Regions from separate parts of the Streptomyces sp. NPDC007875 genome, predicted to be linked through region 3. Evidence: riboswitches for the same ligand, from Rfam matches in the RefSeq annotation. Region 3 holds a riboswitch; each other region holds the start of a gene.
What was found. Region 3 has a riboswitch for cobalamin ahead of ACFYOY_RS02450 (ribonucleoside-diphosphate reductase subunit alpha). Riboswitches for the same ligand answer to the same signal wherever they lie in the genome.

Region 1: it holds a riboswitch for cobalamin, as region 3 does, so the genes downstream of both, ACFYOY_RS20535 (ABC transporter substrate-binding protein) here and ACFYOY_RS02450 (ribonucleoside-diphosphate reductase subunit alpha) in region 3, are expected to answer to the same signal.
Region 2: it holds a riboswitch for cobalamin, as region 3 does, so the genes downstream of both, ACFYOY_RS28730 ((2Fe-2S) ferredoxin domain-containing protein) here and ACFYOY_RS02450 (ribonucleoside-diphosphate reductase subunit alpha) in region 3, are expected to answer to the same signal.
Region 4: it holds a riboswitch for cobalamin, as region 3 does, so the genes downstream of both, metE (5-methyltetrahydropteroyltriglutamate--homocysteine S-methyltransferase) here and ACFYOY_RS02450 (ribonucleoside-diphosphate reductase subunit alpha) in region 3, are expected to answer to the same signal.

The regions. Positions count from the first base shown of each region.
Region 1 covers NZ_JBIADZ010000009.1:160,735-166,243, forward strand. Annotated here, with positions in the region: gene ACFYOY_RS20515 (DUF1996 domain-containing protein) at 1-405, opposite strand, end outside; gene ACFYOY_RS20520 (DUF2165 domain-containing protein) at 714-1,211, opposite strand; gene ACFYOY_RS20525 (carboxymuconolactone decarboxylase family protein) at 1,469-1,945, shown strand; gene ACFYOY_RS20530 (RNA polymerase sigma-70 factor) at 2,046-2,969, shown strand; cobalamin riboswitch at 3,029-3,243, shown strand; gene ACFYOY_RS20535 (ABC transporter substrate-binding protein) at 3,298-4,344, shown strand; gene ACFYOY_RS20540 (iron chelate uptake ABC transporter family permease subunit) at 4,341-5,354, shown strand; gene ACFYOY_RS20545 (ABC transporter ATP-binding protein) at 5,351-5,509, shown strand, end outside.
Region 2 covers NZ_JBIADZ010000015.1:150,007-155,515, reverse strand. Annotated here, with positions in the region: gene ACFYOY_RS28735 (NAD-binding protein) at 1-1,873, shown strand, start outside; cobalamin riboswitch at 1,967-2,098, shown strand; gene ACFYOY_RS28730 ((2Fe-2S) ferredoxin domain-containing protein) at 2,158-2,541, shown strand; gene ACFYOY_RS28725 (FAD-binding dehydrogenase) at 2,698-4,503, shown strand; gene ACFYOY_RS28720 (hypothetical protein) at 4,616-4,957, shown strand; gene ACFYOY_RS28715 (DMT family transporter) at 5,010-5,509, opposite strand, start outside.
Region 3 covers NZ_JBIADZ010000001.1:571,310-576,818, forward strand. Annotated here, with positions in the region: gene ACFYOY_RS02425 (helix-turn-helix transcriptional regulator) at 1-778, shown strand, start outside; gene ACFYOY_RS02430 (IPT/TIG domain-containing protein) at 815-1,744, opposite strand; gene ACFYOY_RS02435 (hypothetical protein) at 2,208-2,495, shown strand; gene ACFYOY_RS02440 (hypothetical protein) at 2,536-2,700, shown strand; gene ACFYOY_RS02445 (GNAT family N-acetyltransferase) at 2,766-3,272, shown strand; cobalamin riboswitch at 3,432-3,592, shown strand; gene ACFYOY_RS02450 (ribonucleoside-diphosphate reductase subunit alpha) at 3,730-5,509, shown strand, end outside.
Region 4 covers NZ_JBIADZ010000009.1:244,139-249,647, forward strand. Annotated here, with positions in the region: gene ACFYOY_RS20925 (NAD(P)-dependent alcohol dehydrogenase) at 1-91, opposite strand, end outside; gene ACFYOY_RS20930 (AraC family transcriptional regulator) at 196-1,149, shown strand; gene metE (5-methyltetrahydropteroyltriglutamate--homocysteine S-methyltransferase) at 1,221-3,539, opposite strand; cobalamin riboswitch at 3,703-3,924, opposite strand; gene ACFYOY_RS20940 (hypothetical protein) at 4,063-4,272, opposite strand; gene ACFYOY_RS20945 (AraC family transcriptional regulator) at 4,420-5,334, opposite strand.

The DNA.
Region 1 (5,509 bases), on a different contig from region 3:
GAGGGTCGGGGTCCAGTACGACGACAGGTCGACGGTCGGGCTGCAGCTGGTCCGGCCCCTCTGCAGGGCGGCCAGATCGGTGCGCGCGTTGGTCGAGTCGTTCCCGAAGAAGCTGTGCATATGGGACGCGCCGGGGAGCCCCGGGAACACGATCGGGTCGTCCGGCAGCCGGTGGGTGAACGGGCACTCGGCGACGAACTCCGCGACGCGCACCGGTGCCTTGGCGCTCCGCGGGCTCGACGCCGCGCCCGCCTTGTCGGTGGCGCGCAGATCGGCACGCGCACTGGCCGAGCCTATGGAGAGCAGGGACAGGACGAGGCCGAGGGCGGCGAGGACGACGCCCGGGCCTCGCCAACGGCCGAGGACACGCCGTAAGGGCGGGAAGCGCGGGGGTGTAGGGGACATGACTCTCCTTCCCGTGCACGCACGGAAGAGCGAAAAGAGCGGGAGAGAGCCCAGCGGTGTGGTCACACGGGGCTGCCGAGAGAGCGCTCTCTCGGAGCGATGCTGCGGACGCTAGAGGTGGCCCACGTCACTGTCAAGAGTCCGCGGCAAGGAGGGTCACGAGCCCTCTACAAGGAGGGCCCAGAGGCCCGCGACAAGGAGAGTCCAGAGGCCCGCGACAAGGAGAGTCCAGAGTCCGCGGCAAGAAGGGTCAAGAGCCCGCCGCAGCGGGGAGACTGTCGCCGTCTTCGGCGCCCGCTCGGACTCGGTCAGTCCTCGGAGCCCGGATCGGTTCGCTCCGCCGAGGGCAGCAGGTGAATGAGCAGCAGAACGATCCCGGAAATCATGAACACGCGCGTGGCGGCCTCCAGGCCATTCCACTTCTCCGACTGCCACATGGCGAACCACTCGCCGCCGATGCCGATGAACCCGGCGCCGAACAGCAGCATCAGCATCAACAGCCCCACGGTGCTGGCCTGACGGGCGCGCCGGACGCGGTCTCCGGGCGGACCCGCGAACCACATGGCCGTCGCGGCGAGGAGGACAAGAGCGGCGAGGGTCTCCCAGGCGATGATGGCCACGTAGGCGGTGTCCTGGAGCGCGGTGGAGTCGATGGCCCGCCACATCAGGTCCTCGTCCTTGAACGTGGTGTCCATCGCCAGGACATGCCGCACGAACTGCTGGTTGCTGTCGAAGTCGGTGATGTTGCCGAAGGCGACGAGCGTGATGTACAGCGCGATCGTCCCGGTGAGCACCCCCGAGGTCATCGCGTAGGCACGGGGTGAACGTATTCTGCCGGTTCGCTCTGTCACGATGACCTCTGTCTCCCGTTGGATCCCGCTGACCATGAAGCGTGCGAGAGCCGTAGCGTACAACTGACGGGATCAGAGCGGTGATGGACGCCGTACAGCTGCCGAGCTGAGCCGACGGCGGGGAGACGGGGGTCACATGCGTCCATGTCACAGGGGGTCGGGCTATCCCGTCTCAGGGGTGTAGCCACTGAACGACTTCAGAGGAGCACATCATGGACGCGCGACTGAACTACTCCGCAAGCCAGACCGCCGGCAAGGTCCTGAGGCCCGTCATGGCGGCGGGCAGGGCGGTCAAGGAATCGCCGCTGCCGGCGGCGACGCAGGAGCTGGTGGCGATTCGGGTGAGTCAGATCAACGGCTGCGCCGTCTGCATCGACATGCACACCAAGGAAGCCGCCGCGGCCGGTGAGACCCCGGTGCGGTTGAACCTGGTCGCGGTATGGCGGGAGGCCACCGTCTTCACCGATGCCGAACGGGCCGCGCTGGCACTGGCGGAGGAGGGGACCCGGGTCGCGGACGCGGCCGGTGGGGTCGGCGACGAGGTGTGGGCGAATGCCGCCAAGCACTATGACGAGGAGCAGCTCACCGCCCTGGTGATCCTGGTCTCCTTCATGAATATGGTGAACCGGCTGAACGTCATCACCCAGCAGCCGGCGGCCGGAGACTACGAGGCCGGGCAGTTCCACTGAACGGCAACGGCAACGGGTCCGGGGTCCGGTTGCGTGCTCCGGACCCCGGCCCGGGGGACGTTACGGTGGCCGACCGGTGGCCCAGGGGAGGGGAGTCGGTGTGAGCAAGGTCGAGGAGTTCGAGGAGCTGCGGCCGCTGCTGTTCTCGATCGCGTACCGGATCCTGGGCAGTGTGAGTGAGGCCGAGGACGCGGTGCAGGAGACATGGCTGCGCTTCGACGGCTCGGCGACCCGGCCCACATCGACCAAGGCGTATCTGTCGGCCACGGTGACGCGCATCTCGATCGATGTGCTGCGCTCCGCGCGCGTGCGACGGGAGGAGTACGTGGGCCCGTGGTTCCCCGAGCCGCTGCTCAGCGATCCGTATCAGGATCCGGCCCGGGCGGTGGAGCTGGCCGACTCGGTGTCGATGGCGGCGCTGTTGCTGCTGGAGCGGCTCAGCCCGCTGGAGCGGGCGGTGTTCGTGCTGCGGGAGGTGTTCGCCTTCGGGTTCGACGAGGTCGCCACGGCGGTGGGACGGTCGGAGGCGGCATGCCGGCAGCTGCTGGTGCGGGCGCGGCGGCATATGGAGGCCGGGCGGCCGCGGTTCGAGGCGGACCGTCAGGAACGGCAGGAGCTGGCGACGCGATTCTTCGACGCGCTGAAGGACGGCGACGTGGGCGCGCTGCGAAATCTGCTGGCCGCCGATGTGCAGCTGGTCGGGGACGGCGGCGGCAAGGCACCGCGGCTGGCCAAGGCCGTCATGGGCGCGGAGAACGTGGCCCGGCTGCTGGGCACGGTCTTCCCCTGGCTGCTGCGGATCGACGTGTCCTTCGAGCTCCATGAGGTCAACGGCCAGCCCGGCGCGGTCTTCCGCGAGCGGGACGGCAAGGTGCTCCAGGCTCTGGTCCTCGATGTGCTCGACGGGCAGATTCAGGCCATCCGCACGGTGATCAATCCCGACAAGCTCGGCCACCTCGGGCCGGTCGGCGACGCCTGGGCCGTCGACCGCGAGGTGAGGCAGGCCCGTCGGCGGTCGAACTGACCCCGGGATGTGGTCTGCCACCCCGTGACCGGTCCGACACCCTGATCTTTCGGCGATCTTGATAGTCTCGGGGAGCCAGTCGTGCCACATCCGAGGCCAGGGAATCCGGTGTGAATCCGGAGCTGACGCGCAGCGGTGAGGGGGACGGGCGGGGCATGTGACACCACTGGGAGGAGTCCGTGACGGCCGCGAGGCCGCCGCGAACGAGCACCGGGAAGGGGCCCCGTCCGGACGAGCCCGAGTCCGAAGACCTGCTGGCACCTCCGCGCCCCGTGCGGGGAGGACGTCCGTAGGCCAGGCTCCGCGTACGAGCCCCGACAACCGAGGCATGCCCGTGCTCTGCTCTGCCCGCCGTACCGCGGCCCTCCTGCTCGCCCCCGCCCTCCTGCTCACCGCGTGCGGTGGCTCCGGCCACGACGGCGCGGACGCCACAAAGCCCGCCGGTGCGGGCTATCCGCGCACCATCGACAACTGTGGCCACGAGGTCACGGTCAAGTCCGCCCCGAAGCGGGCCCTCTCGCTCAACCAGGGCACCACGGAGATCCTGCTCTCCCTCGGTCTCGCCGACCGCATGGCGGGCACCGCCACATGGACCGACCCGGTGATGAAGGGCCTGGAGAAGGCGAATGCGACGGTGCCGCGCCTGGCGGACAACGCGCCGTCCTTCGAGAAGGCCCTGGACGTCGAACCCGACTTCGTCACCGCCTCGTTCGTCTCCACTCTCGGCAAGGGCGGCGTGGCCACCCGCGACCAGTTCGAGAAACTGGGCGTGCCCACGTACGTCTCGCCGTCCGACTGCTCGGCGGGCCGGGACCCCGACAGCGGTGGCGATGGCTCCCGCAGCAAGCCACTCACCCTGGACACCGTCTACGGCGAGATACGCGACCTGGCCCACGCGTTCGGCGTCGACGAGCGCGGCGAAAAGCTCATCGCGCGGTTGAAGCAGCGCGTGCGTACGGCCACCGAGGGACTGGACGCCCCCGGCGTCTCCCTCATGTACTGGTTCGCCAACTCCCAGTCGCCCTACCTCGCCGGCTGCTGCGGCGCGCCGGGCGCCATCACCCGGGCCGTCGGAGCGAAGAACGCCTTCTCCGACACCCACGACGAGTGGCCGCAGATCAACTGGGAGACCGTGGCCGACCGCGACCCGGACGTCATCGTCCTCGGTGATCTCACGCGCAAGCAGCAGACCGCGGAGACCGCCAAGGCCAAGACGCGTTTCCTGGAGACCAACGCCGCCACCCGCAATCTCACCGCCGTCAAGAAGAAGCGGTACGTCCTGCTGAGCGGGCAGGCCATGAACCCGTCCATCCGCACGGTCGAAGGGGTCGAGCAGGTCGCCGCCGGGCTGCGCCACTTCGGACTCGCCAAGTGAGCACCCGCCTCCTGCTGCTGATCGCGGGAGGGCTGGCCGCGCTGTTCGCGTCGATCGCCGTCGCCGTGACCATCGGCCCCGCCGACATCTCCACGGCCGACGTCTGGGCAGCGGTCACGGCTCATCTCGGCCTGGGCGAGAGCACGTTGCCACCGCTGCGTGATGGCATCGTGTGGAACCTGCGCATGCCCCGCACGCTGCTCGCCGCGGTGTGCGGGGCGGGGCTGGCCCTCTGCGGGGCCGTGATGCAGTCCCTGCTGCGCAATCCGCTGGCCGACCCCTTCGTCCTCGGGGTGTCCTCCGGGGCCTCCACAGGTGCCGTCGCCGTGGTCGTCCTCGGTGTGGGCGGCGGGGCCGTGTCCCTGTCGGCGGGCGCGTTCATCGGCGCGCTGCTCTCCTTCGGCCTGGTCCTGGCGCTCAGCCACAGCCTCGGCGGCAGCACCGACCGCGTGGTGCTGTCCGGGGTGGCCGCCATGCAACTGTTCTCGGCGCTGACCTCGTTCACCGTCCTCACCTCCGCGGACGCCGACACCACCCGCGCCGTGCTGTTCTGGCTCCTCGGCTCGCTCACCGGTGCCGGCTGGAGCGATGTGCTGCTGTGCGCCGTCGTCCTGGCCGCCGTCCTCCTGGTCTGTCTCGGACACGCCCGCACCCTGGACGCGTTCGCCTTCGGGGAGGAAGCCGCGGCGGCGCTCGGCGTCCGCGTGGCCCGCACCCGCCTCGTCCTGCTGTGCGCGACCGCGCTGCTCACCGCGACCCTGGTCAGCTCCGCCGGGGCCATCGGCTTCGTCGGCCTGGTCCTCCCGCACGCCACCCGCGCCCTCACCGGGTCCGGCCACGCCCGCCTCCTGCCGGTCACCGCACTGGCCGGAGCCATCTTCCTGGTGTGGGTGGACACCGCCGCCCGCACCGTGATCGACCCGCAGGAGGTCCCGGTGGGCGTGGTGACGTCCCTCATCGGCGTACCGGCCTTCGTCGCCGTGCTCTACCGCGGCCGGAGGAAGACATGAACGACTCCCTTCCCCCCGACACCGCGGAGGCCGCACCCGGACTCCGCGCGGACCGCGTCAGCCGCCGCGCCGACGGCCGGCTCATCGTCGACGGCGTCACCCTCACCCTGCGCCCCGGCGAGACGGTGGGCCTGCTCGGCCCCAACGGCTCGGGG
Region 2 (5,509 bases), on a different contig from region 3:
TGACGTCTACCGGGCACGGGTGACGGTCGTCATCCCCGGCGGCGCCCCCTTGGCGGATCCGGCCGGGCAGCAGGTGGCGGGATGGCGGCCGGGTGGCCGTACCTCCGCGCTCTTCGGCCGGTTCAGCGCGGCCGTCGGACGGGTCCCGCTGCCCCGGCAGACCCCGGACGACCCCGCTCCGGAGGAGGGAGTGCGGGTCATGGAGGTCCCGGCGCTGGACGAAGAGGTGCTGACCGAGGCGGGTGTGGAGCATGCCACGGCGCTCGCCCTGGTCCATGACGACGACGAGGCCAACATCCACGCCGCCCTCCGCGCCCGCCGCCTCAACCCCCGGCTGCGGCTGGTGATCCGGCTCTACAACCGCAAGCTCGGCCAGCATCTGGAGGAACTCCTCGACGAGGCGGCGCGGGTGGCCGATCCCGGTATGGACCCGGCGGAGCTGGACGCCACCACCACCGTACTGTCGGACGCCGACACCGCGGCCCCGGCCCTGGCGGCCACCGCCGTCGCGGGCACCAGCAAAGTGCTCCAGGCCGACGGGCTGCTGCTGCGCGCGGCCGAGCGCACCCCACCCGGCCCCGACGAGGTCGCCCGCCCCGGGCTGTGCACCCTCGCCCTGCTCTCGTCCACCACCAGCGACCCCGGCGGCAGCGAGGGCTCCGACAGCAGCGGGGACGAAGGGCCCAAGCTGCTGCCCGGAGACGAGGAGGTGGCCGCCGCCACCGGGCGCGACACGGTGGTGCTCGAGGCCGTCTCCGCCACCGGCTCACCGCTGCCGCCACGGCGGCTAGGCACCCGCAGACTGCCCCTCGCCTCACTGTTCTCCCGCCGGCTGCGCTGGTCCGTCGCCGGAATGGCGATCGCCGTGCTCGCCCTCACCATCGCCTCCTGGCAGCTCACCGGAGCCGGTCTGCTCCGCGCCGCCTACCTCACGGTGCTGGACGTGCTGGCGATCGACGACCCGGCGCTCGACGAGCCGACCGGACGCAAGGTCCTCCAACTGCTGTCCGGGCTGACCGGGCTGCTGATGCTGCCCGTCCTGGTGGCCGCCGCGCTCGAAGCGCTGGGCACCTTCCGCACCGCCTCAGCGCTGCGCCGCCCTCCGCGCGGCCTCTCCGGCCACGTTGTGCTGCTCGGGCTCGGCAAGGTCGGCACCCGGGTCCTGGCCAGACTCCGGGAGATGGACATCCCCGTGGTGTGCGTGGAAGAGGACCCCGGGGCGCGCGGCATCCCGCTTGCCCGCAGGCTGGGGGTGCCGACGGTCATCGGCGATGTCACCCAGGAGGGTGTTCTGGAGGCCGCCAAGATCCAGCGGGCACACTCCCTGCTCGCCCTGACCAGCGTCGACACCACCAACCTGGAGGCGACGCTGTACGCCCGCTCGGTCAAGCCTCGGCTGCGGGTGGCACTGCGCCTGTACGACGACCGCTTCGCCACCGCCGTCTACCGCACGCTGCGCGCGGCCCATCCACGGGCCCTCACCCGCAGCCGCAGCGTCTCCAGCCTGGCGGCCCCGGCGTTCGCCGGGGCGATGATGGGGCGTCAGATCCTCGGTGCCATACCGGTCGAGCGCCGGGTGCTGCTCTTCGCCGCCCTGCATGTCGCCGGGCATCCGCAACTGGAGGGACGGACCGTCGCCGAGGCGTTCGCACCGGGTGCCTGGCGGGTGATAGCGCTGGACGCGGCGGAACCCGCCGACCGGCAACGCGACCTCGCCGCGGCGCCTCCCTACGACGGCGCCACCCAGGAGCCCGCCCTGGTGTGGGATCTGCACCCCGGCTATGTCCTGCGCCCGCACGACCGTGTGGTGCTGGCGGCCACCCGCCAGGGCCTGGGCGAAATCCTCGCGGGGGCGGCGGCCCGCCGCAACTGACCTCGAGCCGCCCGTGGCTCTGGGGAGCGCGGGGGCCACATGGTGCGGCGGTGTCCGGGATGCGATGATGCCGGGCGACAAAGGCGACGGCGGAACGAGGAAGCCGGTGTGAATCCGGCGCGGTGCCGCCACTGTGATCGGCGAGCGGATCCCGAAGAGGCCACTGCCCGTACACGTGCGGGTGGGAAGGCCGGGACGAGCATCGACCCGAGAGCCAGGAGACTCACGCGGTCGCCTCCTCGACGGAAACCGGGGCGGACTTCCCCGGAGGAGGGTGGTGCGCCATGCCTGTCAGGCCGACCGACCCGGTGCCGTGCCGGGTGACCGTATGCCGGGACTGCTGCTGCGGCAGCCCCAAGGTGACCGGAATCGACCATGCGGCGCAGATCGCGCGGCTCGGTGAGGAGGCGCCCGTCCGCGTCTCCGCGTGCCTGGACGTCTGCGATCAGGCCAATGTGATCGTGGTGCAGCCATCGGCGGCCGGACGTGCCGCCGGGGGCAGGCCGGTATGGCTCGGCCTGGTCAACGACGCGGACGCGACGGAGGACATCGTGGCCTGGGTCACGGCGGGCGGCCCCGGTGTGGCACCGCTGCCCGACATCCTCGATCTGTACGCCTTCTCACCACGGCGGCGTGCCTCGCCCGAGCCGTCATCCGGTGGGCGCTGACCGGCCGAAGTCACCTATGGCTTCCGGGAGTTGCTCATTGGGAGCAGGAGTCTGGCGGCCCCGCACCCTGTGGGCTACCGTCGGTAACATGTTGCCGTCGCGGCAACCCCCTTCGCATCTCCCGGACCCTCCGAACCCCCTTCCGGAAGGCAGCCCATGGAGAACTCCACAGAGAATTCCGCCTCGCTTGCCGGGATCAGCCGCCGCCGCGCCCTGACGGCGGCGGGCGGTGTGCTCGCCGGCGTCGCGCTCGCCCAGGCGGCGGGTCCGGCGTTCGCCGCCTCCGGGGCGTCCTCGGACGTGGACGCCATCGTGGTCGGCGGCGGGCTCGCCGGGCTGGTCGCCACGGCGGAACTGGCGGCCGCGGGACGCAAGGTGCTCCTCCTCGACCAGGAGCCCGAGAGCAACCTCGGCGGCCAGGCGTTCTGGTCCTTCGGCGGCCTGTTCTTCGTCGACTCCGAGGAACAGCGGCTGATGGGTATCAAGGACACCCATGAACTGGCCTGGCAGGACTGGCTCGGCACGGCCGGCTTCGACCGCGGCGTCTCCGATCCCGCCGGCCAGGACTACTGGGCCCGCAAATGGGCCGAGGCGTACGTGGACTTCGCGGCCGGAGAGAAGCGGTCCTGGCTGCACGGGCTCGGCGTGCAGTGGTTCCCGATCGTCGGCTGGGCCGAGCGCGGCGGCGGCCTCGCGGACGGGCACGGCAACTCGGTGCCGCGTTTCCATGTCACCTGGGGCACCGGTCCGGCCGTGGTCGAGCCGTTCGAGAAGAAGGTGCGCGCGGCCGCGAAGGACGGGCGGGTGACCTTCAAGTTCCGGCACCGGGTGGACGATCTGGTGGTCACCGGCGGTGCCGTCACGGGGGTGAGCGGTGCGATCCTGGAGCCGAGCGACGCCGCCCGCGGCAAGCCCACCTCGCGCACCGTGGTGGGCCACTTCGAATTCAACGCCCCGGTGGTGATCGTCACCTCGGGCGGTATCGGCGCCAACCACGATCTGGTACGGCGGAACTGGCCCGACCGGCTCGGCTCACCGCCGAAGTTCATGGTCACCGGCGTCCCGGCGTATGTGGACGGCCGCATGCTCGCGATCACCGAGAAGGCGGGCGGACGGATCGTCAACCCCGACCGCATGTGGCACTACACGGAGGGCCTCAGAAACTACGACCCGATCTGGCCGGGCCATGGCATCCGCATTCTGCCGGGCCCCTCGTCGATGTGGTTCGACGCGAAGGGCAAGCGCTTCTCCACCCCCGACATCCCGGGCTACGACACCCTGCACACCCTCGGAACGATCACCGCCACCGGCTATGACTACTCCTGGTTCGTCACCACCCAGAAGATCATCGCCAAGGAGTTCGCGCTCTCGGGCTCCGAGCAGAACCCGGACCTGACCAACAAGGACGTCCTGCAGCTCCTCTCCCGCATCTGGCAGACGCCCGAGCCGATCCAGCGGTTCCGGGACAAGGGCGAGGACTTCGTCGTCGCCACCTCCCTGCCTCAACTGGTCGCGGGCATGAACAAGATGACCGGCGACCACTTGATCGACCTGGCGGACCTCACCCGGCAGATCGAGGCCCGCGACCGCGAGATCGCCAACCCGTACACCAAGGACGTCCAGGTCATGGGCATCCGTAACGCGCTCGCCTACCCCGGGGACACGCTCAGCCGCACCGCCTCCGCGCACCGGATCCTGGACCCGTCCGCCGGACCGCTGATCGCCGTGCGCCTCAACATCCTCACCCGTAAGACCCTCGGCGGCCTCCAGACCGACCTCACCGGCCGGGTCCTGGACGCCTCCGGCAACCCGATCACCGGCCTGTACGCGGCCGGTGAGGTCTCGGGCTTCGGCGGCGGGGGAGTGCACGGCTACCGCTCCCTGGAGGGCACCTTCCTCGGCGGCTGCCTGTTCTCGGGCCGCGCCGCGGGCCGTGCGGCGGCGGCCGCGACCGCGACCTGAACCGGCGGGCGGACGGGCGGTGGCGCACCGGGCACATGGCAGACTCCTCCTGCGGTCCGCGGGCGGCCGGGAGCATCTCCGGCCCATGAAGTCGCTGGGGCAGGGAGGGTGTATGGGCGGGGACGATCCGCATATCCATGTCGAGTCGAAGGTCGTCCGCGGCGTCGCCGCCGTCCGCAACATGATGGCGTCCACCTTCGGGCTGGCCGGTGACCTGCCGAGCCGCATCGCCACTGGATGCGGGCTGCGGGCGCCGTACGCGATGACCTCTCCGCGTCCGGAGAACGTCACCTGCCTCGCCTGCCGTGAGTACGCGCGGCTGGAGCATCTGCGCTTCGCGGACGAGCTCGAACGGCTGGGGCGGATGCCCGGATCGACCATCAGCACGGCCCAGGCGAAGCTGGCCGCGGACCGGCATCGCGACCTCGCGGAGCGGTTCTCCGCCGCGGAGTGATGCGGCGGGCGGCGGAGCCTTCGCCGCCCGTCCCGCTCGTCGACGGACTCCGCTACGGCACCCGCCCCGGGTCCGGCCGGGCAACGGTGTGCTCCGCCGCTGCGCGCTGTGGCGGCATCATGCCTTCCGGCGGCTGCCGGCGCCGCCTGGAAACGGCTGTGGGGGTGGTGAGGACGGCCAGGCAGGCGAGGACGAGTGCGATGCCGGTCCAGCCGGCGGCGGGGAGCCGTTCGCCGATGACCAGCACGGCGAGGACGGCAGCGATGGCCGGTTCGAGCAGGGAGAGCGTGGTCGCCGTGCTCGCGGGCACATGTGCCAGTCCCCAGCCGAACAGGACGTAGCCGGTGAACATGGGCACCACCGCCATGTAGGCGCCGACGGCCATATTGGACCGGGAGTCGAGCAGCGGGGCGCCGGTGACCAGGAGGACGGGCACAAGGAGCAGTCCGCCCAGGCCGAACACCGCGCCCATCGCCGCGCGGGAGGCGATTTTGTGGGTGATCAGCCGATGCGCCGCCCAGGAGTAGAGGGCGTAGGCCGTGGCCGCGATGA
Region 3 (5,509 bases):
CGGCCTGCGCCGGGAAGAGGTCGCCGAACTATCCGGTATGTCCACCGACTACTACGCCCGCCTGGAGCGGGGAACGGGCCCGCAGCCCTCCGAGCAGATGATCGCCGCGATCGCCCGCGGACTCCGTCTGTCCCTGGCCGAACGCGATCATCTCTTCCTGCTCGCCGGCCACGGCACGCCCCGGCCCACCCTGCGCGGTGATCACATCAGCCCGGGGCTCATGCGCATCCTCGACCGGCTGCACGACACCCCGGCGCAGATCATGGGCGGCCTCGGCGAGACACTCGTCCAGACCCGGCTGGCGACGGCGCTGCTCGGCGACCAGACCCGGTACACCGGCCCGGCCAGGAGCGTCGTCCACCGGTGGTTCACCGACCCCTCGTCGAGGCTCGTCTACCCGGCCGCCGACCACCCGCTCCACGGGCGCGTCTTCACCGCCCAGCTGCGGCGCGCCGCGGCCCGGCAGGGCCCGCGCTCGGCGGCCGCGGCCCTGGCCCACCGGCTCCTGGACGAGAGCGAGGAGTTCGCGGTCATCTGGAACGAGCACCAGGTCGACCTCACCCACACCGACGAGAAGCGCTTCGTCCACGCCGAGGTCGGCGAACTCACGCTCCACTGCCAGACGCTCCTCGACCCCGACCAGGAGCACTCCCTCCTCGTCTTCACGGCCACGCCCGGCTCCGAGAGCTACGAGAAGCTGCGGGTCCTGGAGGTCATCGGCACCCAGCAGATCGACGGCGACGCCGGTCACCGGGCCCTGTGGAACGAGACCCGGTGACCGGCGCGGGGTGCCTGATGCGCACGGTCGGCCGTATCAGACGTAGAGGAACCCGCCGGGGACGGTGACGGTCCCGAAGGCCGTCACCAGCGTGACGGTCGCGGTGCCGGGCACCCCGGCCGGGGTGGTGCCGGTGACCGTGGTGGCGGTGGCGGTCACACCGGTGGCGGGGACGCCGTTGAACAGCACGCCCAGCACGCTGCCGAGGTTGGTGCCGTTGATGGTGAACGCGGTGCCGCCGGCGATAGGTCCGGTGTTGGGCGTGATGTTGGTGGGCACCGGGGCGGGCGGCGCGACGAAGTAGGTGAAACCGCCGGGGACAGTGGTGCTGCCGCCCGGGCCGCTCAGCGTGACGGTGACGTTGCCGCCCGCGGGCGGGCCTGCCGGGGTGATGCCGATCAGGCTGGTCCCGCCCGGGTTGATGGTCAGGATCGCCGAGGGGTTCGCGCCGAAGGTGACACTGGTGACCCCGGTCAGATTGGTGCCCGTGATCACGTACAGGGTGCCGCCGGTGGTCGGTCCCACGGTCGGGGTGATGGAGAAGGCGGTGGGCGGCGTCGGCGCCACGTAGGTGTACGGCTGGCTGTTGCTGGTGCCGGCGGTGGTGGTGACCAGGACCTGGACGGGCCCGGGCGCGTGCGGCGGGGCTATCACCACGACGATGTCGTTGGTGGGATTGCCCGGCCAGCCGCCGCCTCCGGGCCAGCCACCGCCACCCCAGCCGCCGCCCCAGTCACCATCCCAGCCGCCGCCACCGGAACTGCTCTGGCTGACGATCTGCGCGGGCACGCCGCCGAAGGTCACGCTGATGACGTTGCGCAGGTTCTGCCCGTTGAGCTGGACGAGGTTCCCACCGGCGGCGGGGCCCGAGTTGGGCACCACGGACAGCAGCAACGGCGGCCCCACCTGCGACGGGGGCCAGTTGGCCGCGGTGGGGGCGGCGGTCGCGAGAGCGGTCGAGGTCATGGTTGGTCCTCCCGGGAAGGGTTCGGGTGATACGCGCCGACGGCATGCCGATGTCGTGGGCAAGCCGCTGGTCAACGCCTCGTCGTCGCCGCGCGGTCGAGGCAGGCCGGCACCGGAGGAACGGAAAGCCGCCGGGCGGCCGGTCAGAGCGCGGGAGCGATGCGCCGGGTGAGAGCGGAGCTACGGGACGAACGCCCGGCTCCTGGATGGCCTATGAGGTATGGGGCACCCTCGGTGGCACGTTTCCAGTTATCCACGCCCGCCCCCATCGCTCAAGGTTCCGGGGCTGCCATCACTCGTTTGGCGCATCTGGGCGCGCCTGGCGGCGAGCTTGTATGACAAGCGCTCCGCTATTCGGGGGAACGCGCGGCCGGAGTATGGCCTGCCGTCCTCCACCGTGCCTCTAATGAGTGACATCGGCAGTGCCAACCCGTGCGGGACCACCCGGGGAGGGATCGATCCGATGAGCCTCGCCGCGTTCCTCCTCGCCCTCGGCACCACCTGCCGTATCACCCGCTTCATCACCAAGGACACGCTGGCGGCGGAGTTCAGAACCTGGGTCGCCGACCGCTTCGGCGACGACTCCCGGCCCTCCTACCTCGTCAACTGCGGCTGGTGCACCAGCACCTGGGTGGCCGGCGCCATCGCCGTCTACGCCTCCTTGCTGCACACCACCGCGTGGTTCCACCTCCCGGCCACCGCCCTGACGCTCTCCTACCTCGCCGGGGTCGCCTCGCGGTGGCTGGACTGACACCGACCCGTACTGGACTCGAGGGAAAGGAACGGCAGCCATGGCCTGCAACTGCGGCGGAGGGACACGTGGCCCGCGACCCGTTGTCGTCTATGAGTTGACGCTGCCGGACGGCACGGTCCGGCGCTATTTCACCTATCAGGAAGCCGACGCCGCCAACAAGCGCGCGGGCTCCACCGGAGTGATCAACACCGCCGTCCAGTGACGGCGAAGACCGGCGAGTGACGGCATGGCGGCCCGATTGTCAGTGGTGTGCGGCAGACTGCGGCCATGGACATCACGATCAGGCGCGCGCGGGACGAGGAGCTGGACGGGATCGGGGAGCTCACCGCGCAGGTGTATCTCGGTGACGGGCTCCTGGACTTCGGCGACAGTGATCCATATCTCACCACCCTGCGCGACGCCCGGCGCCGGGCCGCCGAGGCCGAGCTGCTGGTCGCGGCGGACGCGGCGAGTGACGAGGTGCTGGGGGCCGTGGCGTTCGCGGTGTACGGCGGCGCGTATGCGGAGCTGGCCCGGCCTGGCGAGGGCGAGTTCCGGATGCTGGCCGTGCGGGCGGAGTCGCGGCGGCGCGGGGCGGCCGAGGCGCTGGTGCGCGCCTGCCTGGACCGGGGGCGCGCGCTGGGGCTGCGGCGGATCGTGATCAGCAGCCAGCAGTCCATGACCGCCGCCCACCGGCTGTACGAGCGGCTGGGGTTCGTGCGGGCCCCGGAGCGCGACTGGTCGCCGATAGCCGAGTTGGACCTCACCCTGTGGGCGTTCACGGTGGAGCTGTGACGACCGGCGGCGTGCGCCCTGGGCCATGGGCTCGCGTGCGCGACGGGTCACGGGCTTGTGTGCGCGCCCGGCTGCGGGCTGCCACGGGCCCCAGGTCACGGGCCACCTCCGGAACGCATTAGCACATTCATGCGAAACTCCGCACCTCACGACACAAGATATGGGGGTGCGTGCGTCGGTCGACACAAGATGTATGCTCGTCCTCGCTGTCGCCGCAGGGGAATCCGGTGGGAATCCGGAACTGTCCCGCAACGGTGTACGTGTGCGCTTATGCGGCGTGCCCGTAAGTCCGAGCACCTGCCGACGGCCCTGTGTGAACACGTCCCCCGGCCTCGAGGGTTGGGCCGATGGACGCTGCGTGGTGTGCCTGGCGTACGAGGAGTGCGGCATCGGCATGCCCGTACGCGCCCATCGCGCCTCCCCTCGTGGCCCCGGCCGAGCGAGGGAGAGCACCTCAGTGACCATCGCGCCCGCAGATCCGGTTTCAGAGCAGGCGGTTTCTCAGGCAGCGCACGACGCGCCCGGAACCGCCCTGCTACGGACGCTTACCGGACTCACCGCCGACTTGCCCGCCACCGACCCCGGCAAGGTCGCGGCCGCCGCCCTGCGCGGCCGCCATCCCGGCTCGGACGAGGCGGAGTTGCGCGGCCTGGCGACCGAGGCGGCGGCCGGGCTGATCGCCGAGGAGCCGGAGTACTCGCGGCTGGCCGCGCGACTGCTGGCGCTCACCATCACGGAGGAGGCGGCCGGGCAGGGCGCGGTCTCCTTCTCCACATCCGTCCAGGTGGGCCACCGTGAGGGCCTGCTGGCCGACTCCACCGCCAAGTTCGCCGCCGCCCACGCCGCACGGCTGGACGCGCTGGTGGAGCGGGCCCTGGCCGACGGCGCCGACAAGCGCTTCGGCTACTTCGGACTGCGCACCCTCTACAGCCGCTATCTGCTGCGCCACCCGATCACCCGTCAGGTGATCGAGACCCCGCAGCACTTCCTGCTGCGGGTGGCCTGCGGGCTCGCCGAGGACCTCTCGGAGCGGGCGCTGGACGATGTGGCCGAGCTGTACCGGCTGACCAGCACGCTGTCGTATCTGCCCAGCTCCCCCACGCTGTTCAACTCCGGCACCCGGCATCCGCAGATGTCGTCCTGCTATCTGCTGGACTCGCCGCTGGACGAGCTGGACTCGATCTACAACCGCTACCACCAGGTGGCACGGCTGTCGAAGCACGCGGGCGGCATCGGCCTGTCCTACTCCCGTATTCGGGCGCGCGGTTCGCTGATCCGGGGCACCAACGGGCACTCCAACGGCATCGTGCCGTTCCTGCGCACACTCGACGCCTCGGTGGCCGCCGTCAACCAGGGCGGCCGGCGCAAGGGCGCGGCCTGCGTCTATCTGGAGACCTGGCACGCGGACCTCGAGGAGTTCCTGGAGCTGCGGGACAACACGGGCGAGGAGGCCCGCCGCACCCACAACCTCAACATCGCCCACTGGATCCCGGACGAGTTCATGCGCCGGGTCGAGGCGGACGCCGACTGGTCGCTGTTCTCCCCGGTCGACGCGCCCGATCTGGTGGACCTGTGGGGCGATGAGTTCGACGCCGCGTACCGGAAGGCCGAGGCCGAGGGGCGGGCGGTCAAGCAGGTCCCGGCGCGGCAGCTGTACGCCCGGATGATGCGCACCCTCGCGCAGACCGGCAACGGCTGGATGACCTTCAAGGACGCCGCCAACCGCACCGCCAACCAGACCGCCGAGCCCGGCAGGGTCGTCCACTCCTCGAACCTGTGCACCGAGATCCTGGAGGTCACCAACGACGGCGAGACCGCCGTGTGCAACCTCGGCTCGGTCAACCTCGCCGCGCACCTGGACGAGGACGGGCAGCTGGACTGGGAGCGCCTCGACGCCACCGTCCACACCGCCGTGACCTTCCTCGACCGCGTGGTGGACATCAACTTCTACCCGACGGACGAGGCCGGGGCCTCCAACTCCCGCTGGCGGCCGGTGGGCCTGGGCCTGATGGGGCTGCAGGACGTCTTCTTCCGGCTGCGGCTGCCGTTCGACTCGCCCGAGGCCAAGGCGCTCTCCACCCGGATCTCCGAGCGCATCATGCTCGCCGCGTACGAGGCGTCCTGCGAGCTCGCCGAGCGCCACGGCCCGCACCCGGCCTGGTCCGAGACCCGCACCGCGCGCGGTGTGCTGCACCCGGACCACTACACGGACGCGGTGGCCACCTGGCCGGAGCGCT
Region 4 (5,509 bases), on a different contig from region 3:
GGACGAGCACTTCGCCCGCCGACGGAGTCGGCACCGGACGCGTGGCCGGGGCGACCAGGCTGCCGCCCGTATCGATCTGGAATGTTCGCATTTCCCCTCCTTTGTTCTTGGATCACCTCCACGATAGGGCGGACCGGCTGGACGATATGTATCCTGGCGTCCACGGTTTAGCGCAGATCGTCCAGGAGGGTGGAGATGGATCCCATCGACGACCTTCTCGCCACCATGAAGATCGAGGACGCGCGGTATGTGCGGGTGGACGCCCGTGCGCCGTGGGGCATCTCGTTCCCTCCCCGGGACCTCGCCCGGCTGGTCCTGATCTCCAGTGGTTCGTGCCGGCTCGTCGCGGACACGCTCGCCGGGCCGCAACGGCTGGAGGCCAACGACTGCTTCCTGGTCCGCGCGGGCGTGAGATTCACCCTTCAGGACACCACGGGCAGCGAGGTCGTCGACTGCGACGGACTGGTCTCCCAAGCTCCCGGCAACGCGGCGCGGGTCGGGGGCGACGGTGAGCTGACGCAGATCGTGTCCAGCCGGTTCGCCTTCGACGCCGTGGCGGCCGAACCGCTCTTCGCGCTGCTGCCGCCGTTGTTCCGGCTGAGCCTGGACCACACCTCCAGCCGCCTCCTGCGCACCACGTTCGACCTCATCGCGAGTGAGAGCGCGGCAGGCGGGCTCGGTGGTGGCTTCATCATGAGCCGGCTGTCCGATGTGCTCTTCGTCCAGGCGCTACGGAGCTGTTGCGCCGATGTCGGAGGCGGCACCGTCGGCTGGATCGCCGCACTGCGAGACCCCCGGCTGGCCGTCGCCATGCGGGAGTTGCACGCGGACCTGGCCCATCCGTGGACGGTCGACGAACTCGCCCGCAAGGCGGGGATGTCACGCTCGGCGTTTGCCGCCTCGTTCAAGGAGAAAACGGGGGACACCCCGCTGGGCTACCTCACCTCATGGCGCATGTATCGGGTGAAGGTGCTGCTCCGGGAGACGCCGCTGAGCGTCCAGGAGATCGCGGTCAGGGTCGGCTACGACACCGGGAGTGCGCTGAGCCGTGCCTTTTCGGCCCGGGAGGGCGTCACGCCCGGGGCCTGGCGGAAGTCGATGGACCAGGCGCACCGTCGGCGTCCCCTGTCCGGCGCGACGGCCGCCTGACCACGTCCGGCGTCAGCGTTTGGCACCGGGGCCGGAGCGCGTGGCGCCCCGGCCCCGGCCGGTCGTCCGGGTCAGGATGCGGGCAGCTCACCGCGGACCGTACGGGCCGCGGTGACCAGGTTCCGCAGTGAGGAGCGGGTCTCGGGCCAGCCGCGGGTCTTCAGGCCGCAGTCGGGGTTGACCCACAGCCGCTCGGCGGGAATGGCCTTGAGGCCGGTGCGGAGCAGTTCGGCCGTCTCGTGCGCGCTGGGCACGCGTGGGGAGTGGATGTCGTACACGCCGGGCCCGGCCTCGCGCGGATAGCCATGGGCGGCGAGCTCGCGGGCCACCTGCATATGGGAGCGGGCGGCCTCCAGGCTGATGACATCGGCGTCGAGGTCGTCGATCGCCTGGACGATGTCCCCGAACTCGGCGTAGCACATATGGGTGTGGATCTGGGTGCCGGGCCGTACGCCGCCGGTGGTGAGGCGGAAGGCTTCGGTCGCCCAGGACAGATAGGCGGGCCGGTCCTCGGTGCGCAGCGGAAGGGTCTCGCGCAGGGCGGGTTCGTCCACCTGGATGACCGAGGTCCCGGCCGCCTCCAGGTCGTCGACCTCGTCGCGCAGGGCGAGGGCGACCTGGCGGGCGGTGTCGCCAAGGGGCTGGTCGTCGCGGACGAAGGACCAGGCGAGCATGGTGACCGGGCCGGTGAGCATGCCCTTGACCGGGCGTTCGGTGAGGGACTGGGCGTAGGCCGTCCAGCGCACCGTCATCGGCTCGGGGCGCGCGATGTCACCGGCCAGGATCGGCGGGCGGACGTAGCGGGTGCCGTAGGACTGCACCCAGCCGTGCTGCGTGGCGAGATAACCGGTGAGCTGCTCGGCGAAGTACTGGACCATGTCGTTGCGCTCGGCCTCGCCGTGCACGAGCACATCCAGGCCGGTCGCCTCCTGAAACGAGATCACCTCCTGGATCTCGTCCTTGATGCGCTCCTCGTACCCGGCCGTGTCGATCCGGCCGCCGCGCAGATCGGCGCGGGCGGCGCGCAGTTCGCCGGTCTGCGGGAAGGAGCCGATGGTGGTGGTCGGCAGCAGCGGCAGGCGGAGGTGGGCGCGCTGGGCCGCGGCGCGTTCGGCGTACGGCTGGGAGCGGCGGACGTCGGCCTCGGTGACCGCGCCGGTGCGGGCGCGGACGGCCGGGTCGCGGGTGATGGGGGAGTTGGCGCGGGAGGCGAGGGCGGCCCGGTTCGCGGCCAGTTCGGCGGTGATCGTGTCGGTGCCGCGGGCCAGGCCCTTGGCGAGGGTGACGATCTCCGTGGTCTTCTGCCGGGCGAAGGCCAGCCAGCGCAGGATCTGCGGTGCGATGTCCCGCTCGGCCGCCGCGTCGAGGGGGACGTGCAGCAGCGAGCAGGAGGCGGACACGTCGACCCGGTCGGCAAGACCCAGCAGGGTGCCGAGCCTGGCCAGGGACTTCTCCAGATCGTTGACCCAGATGTTGCGGCCGTTGACGACACCGGCGACCAGCCGCTTGCGGGGCAGCCCGCCGACGGCGGCCAGCGCGTCCAGATTCGCGGCGGCGGCGTCCGTGAAGTCCAGCGCCAGCCCCTCGACCGGTGCCTTGGCCAGCACGGGCAGGGCCTCGCCGAGGCGGTCGAAGTACGAGGCGACCAGCAGCTTCGGTCGGTCGGCGAGGGCGCCGAGATCGCGGTAGGCGCGGCCGGCTGCGTTCAGCTCGGCCGGCGTGCGGTCCTGGACCAGGGCGGGCTCATCGAGCTGCACCCACTCGGCACCGGCCGCCCGCAGATCGGCCAGGACCTCGGCGTACACCGGAAGCAGGCGGTCCAGGAGGGTGAGCGGCTCGAAGTCCGCGGGCGCGCCGGGGGCGGGCTTGGCGAGGAGGAGGTAGGTGACGGGCCCGACCAGGACCGGCCGCGCCGCCAGGCCGAGGCCGAGGGCTTCCGTCAGCTCCGCGACCTGCTTGGCGGAGTCGGCCATGAACACCGTGTCCGGACCCAGCTCCGGAACCAGGTAGTGGTAGTTGGTGTCGAACCACTTGGTCATCTCCAGCGGCGCGACGTCCTGTGTGCCCCGCGCCATCGCGAAGTAGCCGTCGAGCGGGTCGGTGGCGACGGCGTCCCGGTGGCGGTCGGGGATCGCGCCGACCATGACGGTGGTGTCCAGCACGTGGTCGTAGTACGAGAAGTCACCCGTGGGAACTTCGTCGATGCCCGCCCCGGCCAGTTGCCGCCAAGTGGTGCTGCGCAGTTCGGCGGCGGTGGCCCGGAGCGCGTCGGCGGTGACGCGGCCCTTCCAGTAGCCCTCGATCGCCTTCTTCAGTTCCCGGTTCGGGCCCTGGCGGGGGTAGCCGTACACGGTGGCCCGTGCTGCCGCGGCCGCGGACTTCGGTGTCACGGAGATCTCCTTCGCGAGATGAATCCCTGAGATCCCGGCGACGGGAGGAGAACGCGAAGGGTGACAGACCGGACGCCGCGACCTCGCGCGGCAAGCGCGCGGTCGTCCGACCGGTATGTACGCCGACCCGCCCTCGAGGTCACCGGGTGTCCGCGCACGAGTCGTCCGTACGCGGGCAGATGGCAGGTCTTCGGACTCACGGGCGCGTCCTCTTGGGGAGGACACCTAGTGGCCGTCGCTTCCCAGATCCCTCTACCGGACCCAGTGCGTATGACGGCGGTCGTTCCCGCTCACCGCTGCGGGGCAGTCCCGGATTCCCACCGGGTTCCCTCTTACGACGCGTCCCGCCTGGCGGACGGGGCGAACCAGCTGCACCCGCCAGCCTACGGGGCCGTCCGGCGGTGTGCAGGGATCGGTCCGGTATTCGGGAGGGTGAAGTGGAACACGCGATGCCCGAGGGTACGGCCGGTGCCGCCCGGGCCGTGCACCGGCCGCACCCTCGTCCATCAGCGAGATCAGGGGGTCAGCACGCGCCGGAGTCCGATCCGCCCGCCAGATTGACCGGGACGGTGACGAAGGAGAACTGGTTGCTGGCGCAGACGCCGGGGAAGGTCGTGCTGCTGGAGTTGTTGACGGTGACATCGGGCGCGTCGTCCGCGAGGGCGCCGCCCGCGCCGACGGCGAGGGACGCGGCGGTGAGGGCGAGCGTGGACAGGGCGGTCCGGATACGCATGGGAACTCCTTGCTGAGGATCTGCCGCCGGATATGACCGGCTTCGCATGCATGGTGCCCCTTTGGTGGGGCAACCGCGGCCCACCGTCCCCCCAATGGCGGAAGCCGCCCCCCGCGGCCGTCCGGCCGGCCCAGGGCGCGCGTCCGGTCATCCTCCGCCGCGCCGTCCGTCGTCCGCCGGTGCGGAGGGCGGGATCGTCGGTGGACGGCTCGGGTCGGGGACGCGGTCGGTGAAGCCTCCGGGGACCGAGCGGCACTGCTGCTCGCGGAAGCGGACCGGTGCCGTGCCCACTCGGCGGGCGAACAGCCTGCTGAAGTAGGCGGGATCGTCGTAGCCGACGCGGCGGGCGATGGCGGCCACCGGCAGTTCGGTGCCGACGAGGAGTTCCTTGGCGCGGCCCAGCCGGATCCCGAGGAGGTAGTCCTTGGGGCTGCACCCCGCGCCGCGCCGTACCGCGGTGCGCAGTTCGGCCGGTGTCATGCCGTGCCGGGCGGCGTGTTCGATCACCGAGAGCGGCTGGAAGGCGTCCCGGGCCAGGGCCTGGAGCACCGGATGTCCGTCGGCACCGGTGTCGGCGCGGACGCGGCGGAGGGCGACGAGGAGTTCATGGACGGCGGCGGCGGTCTCGACCTCCAGGAACGGATTGCCCTGGCGCGCGGCGCGGGCGATCCGGCCGATGGCCGTACGGGCGGTGGCGGTGTCGGTGAGCGCGACCACGGGGCCGTCAGCGTCGAGATAGCCCAGGTCGGCGTAGGCGGCGGTGGCCGGTCCTGTGAAGTCGACGAACGCCTCGTCCCATCCGGTGTCCGGGTCCGGGGCGTAGTGGTGGGTGACCCCGGGGGTGAGCCAGAGCAGCGCGGGCGCGGTGACGGTGCGGCGGCGGCCGTCCGGGCCGCGGAACCATCCGCGGCCCGCGCTGATGACCACCGCCACATGGTGGTCCAGGACGCGCGGGCCGACCACGGGCAGGGCGCCGTGCTGGAGGCCGACACCCAGACAGACCAGGCCGAGCCGGTGATGGGCCGGGCTGGGTGTGAAGTACCGCATCCAGGTGTGATACATCCGCGGTCCCCTCCGGCCGGCTGCGTCCCATCACTCGCCGATCTTCGTCCACGGACCGCCCGGCCGCCAAGGGGAGGGGGAGCCCGGCGGGGGAGAGGGGCTTACCAGAGGTGGGGGTGGCGGAGGGAGCGGGGCCGTGCGGAGGTGCGTCCGCGCTGCCCCGCTCCCTCCGCCG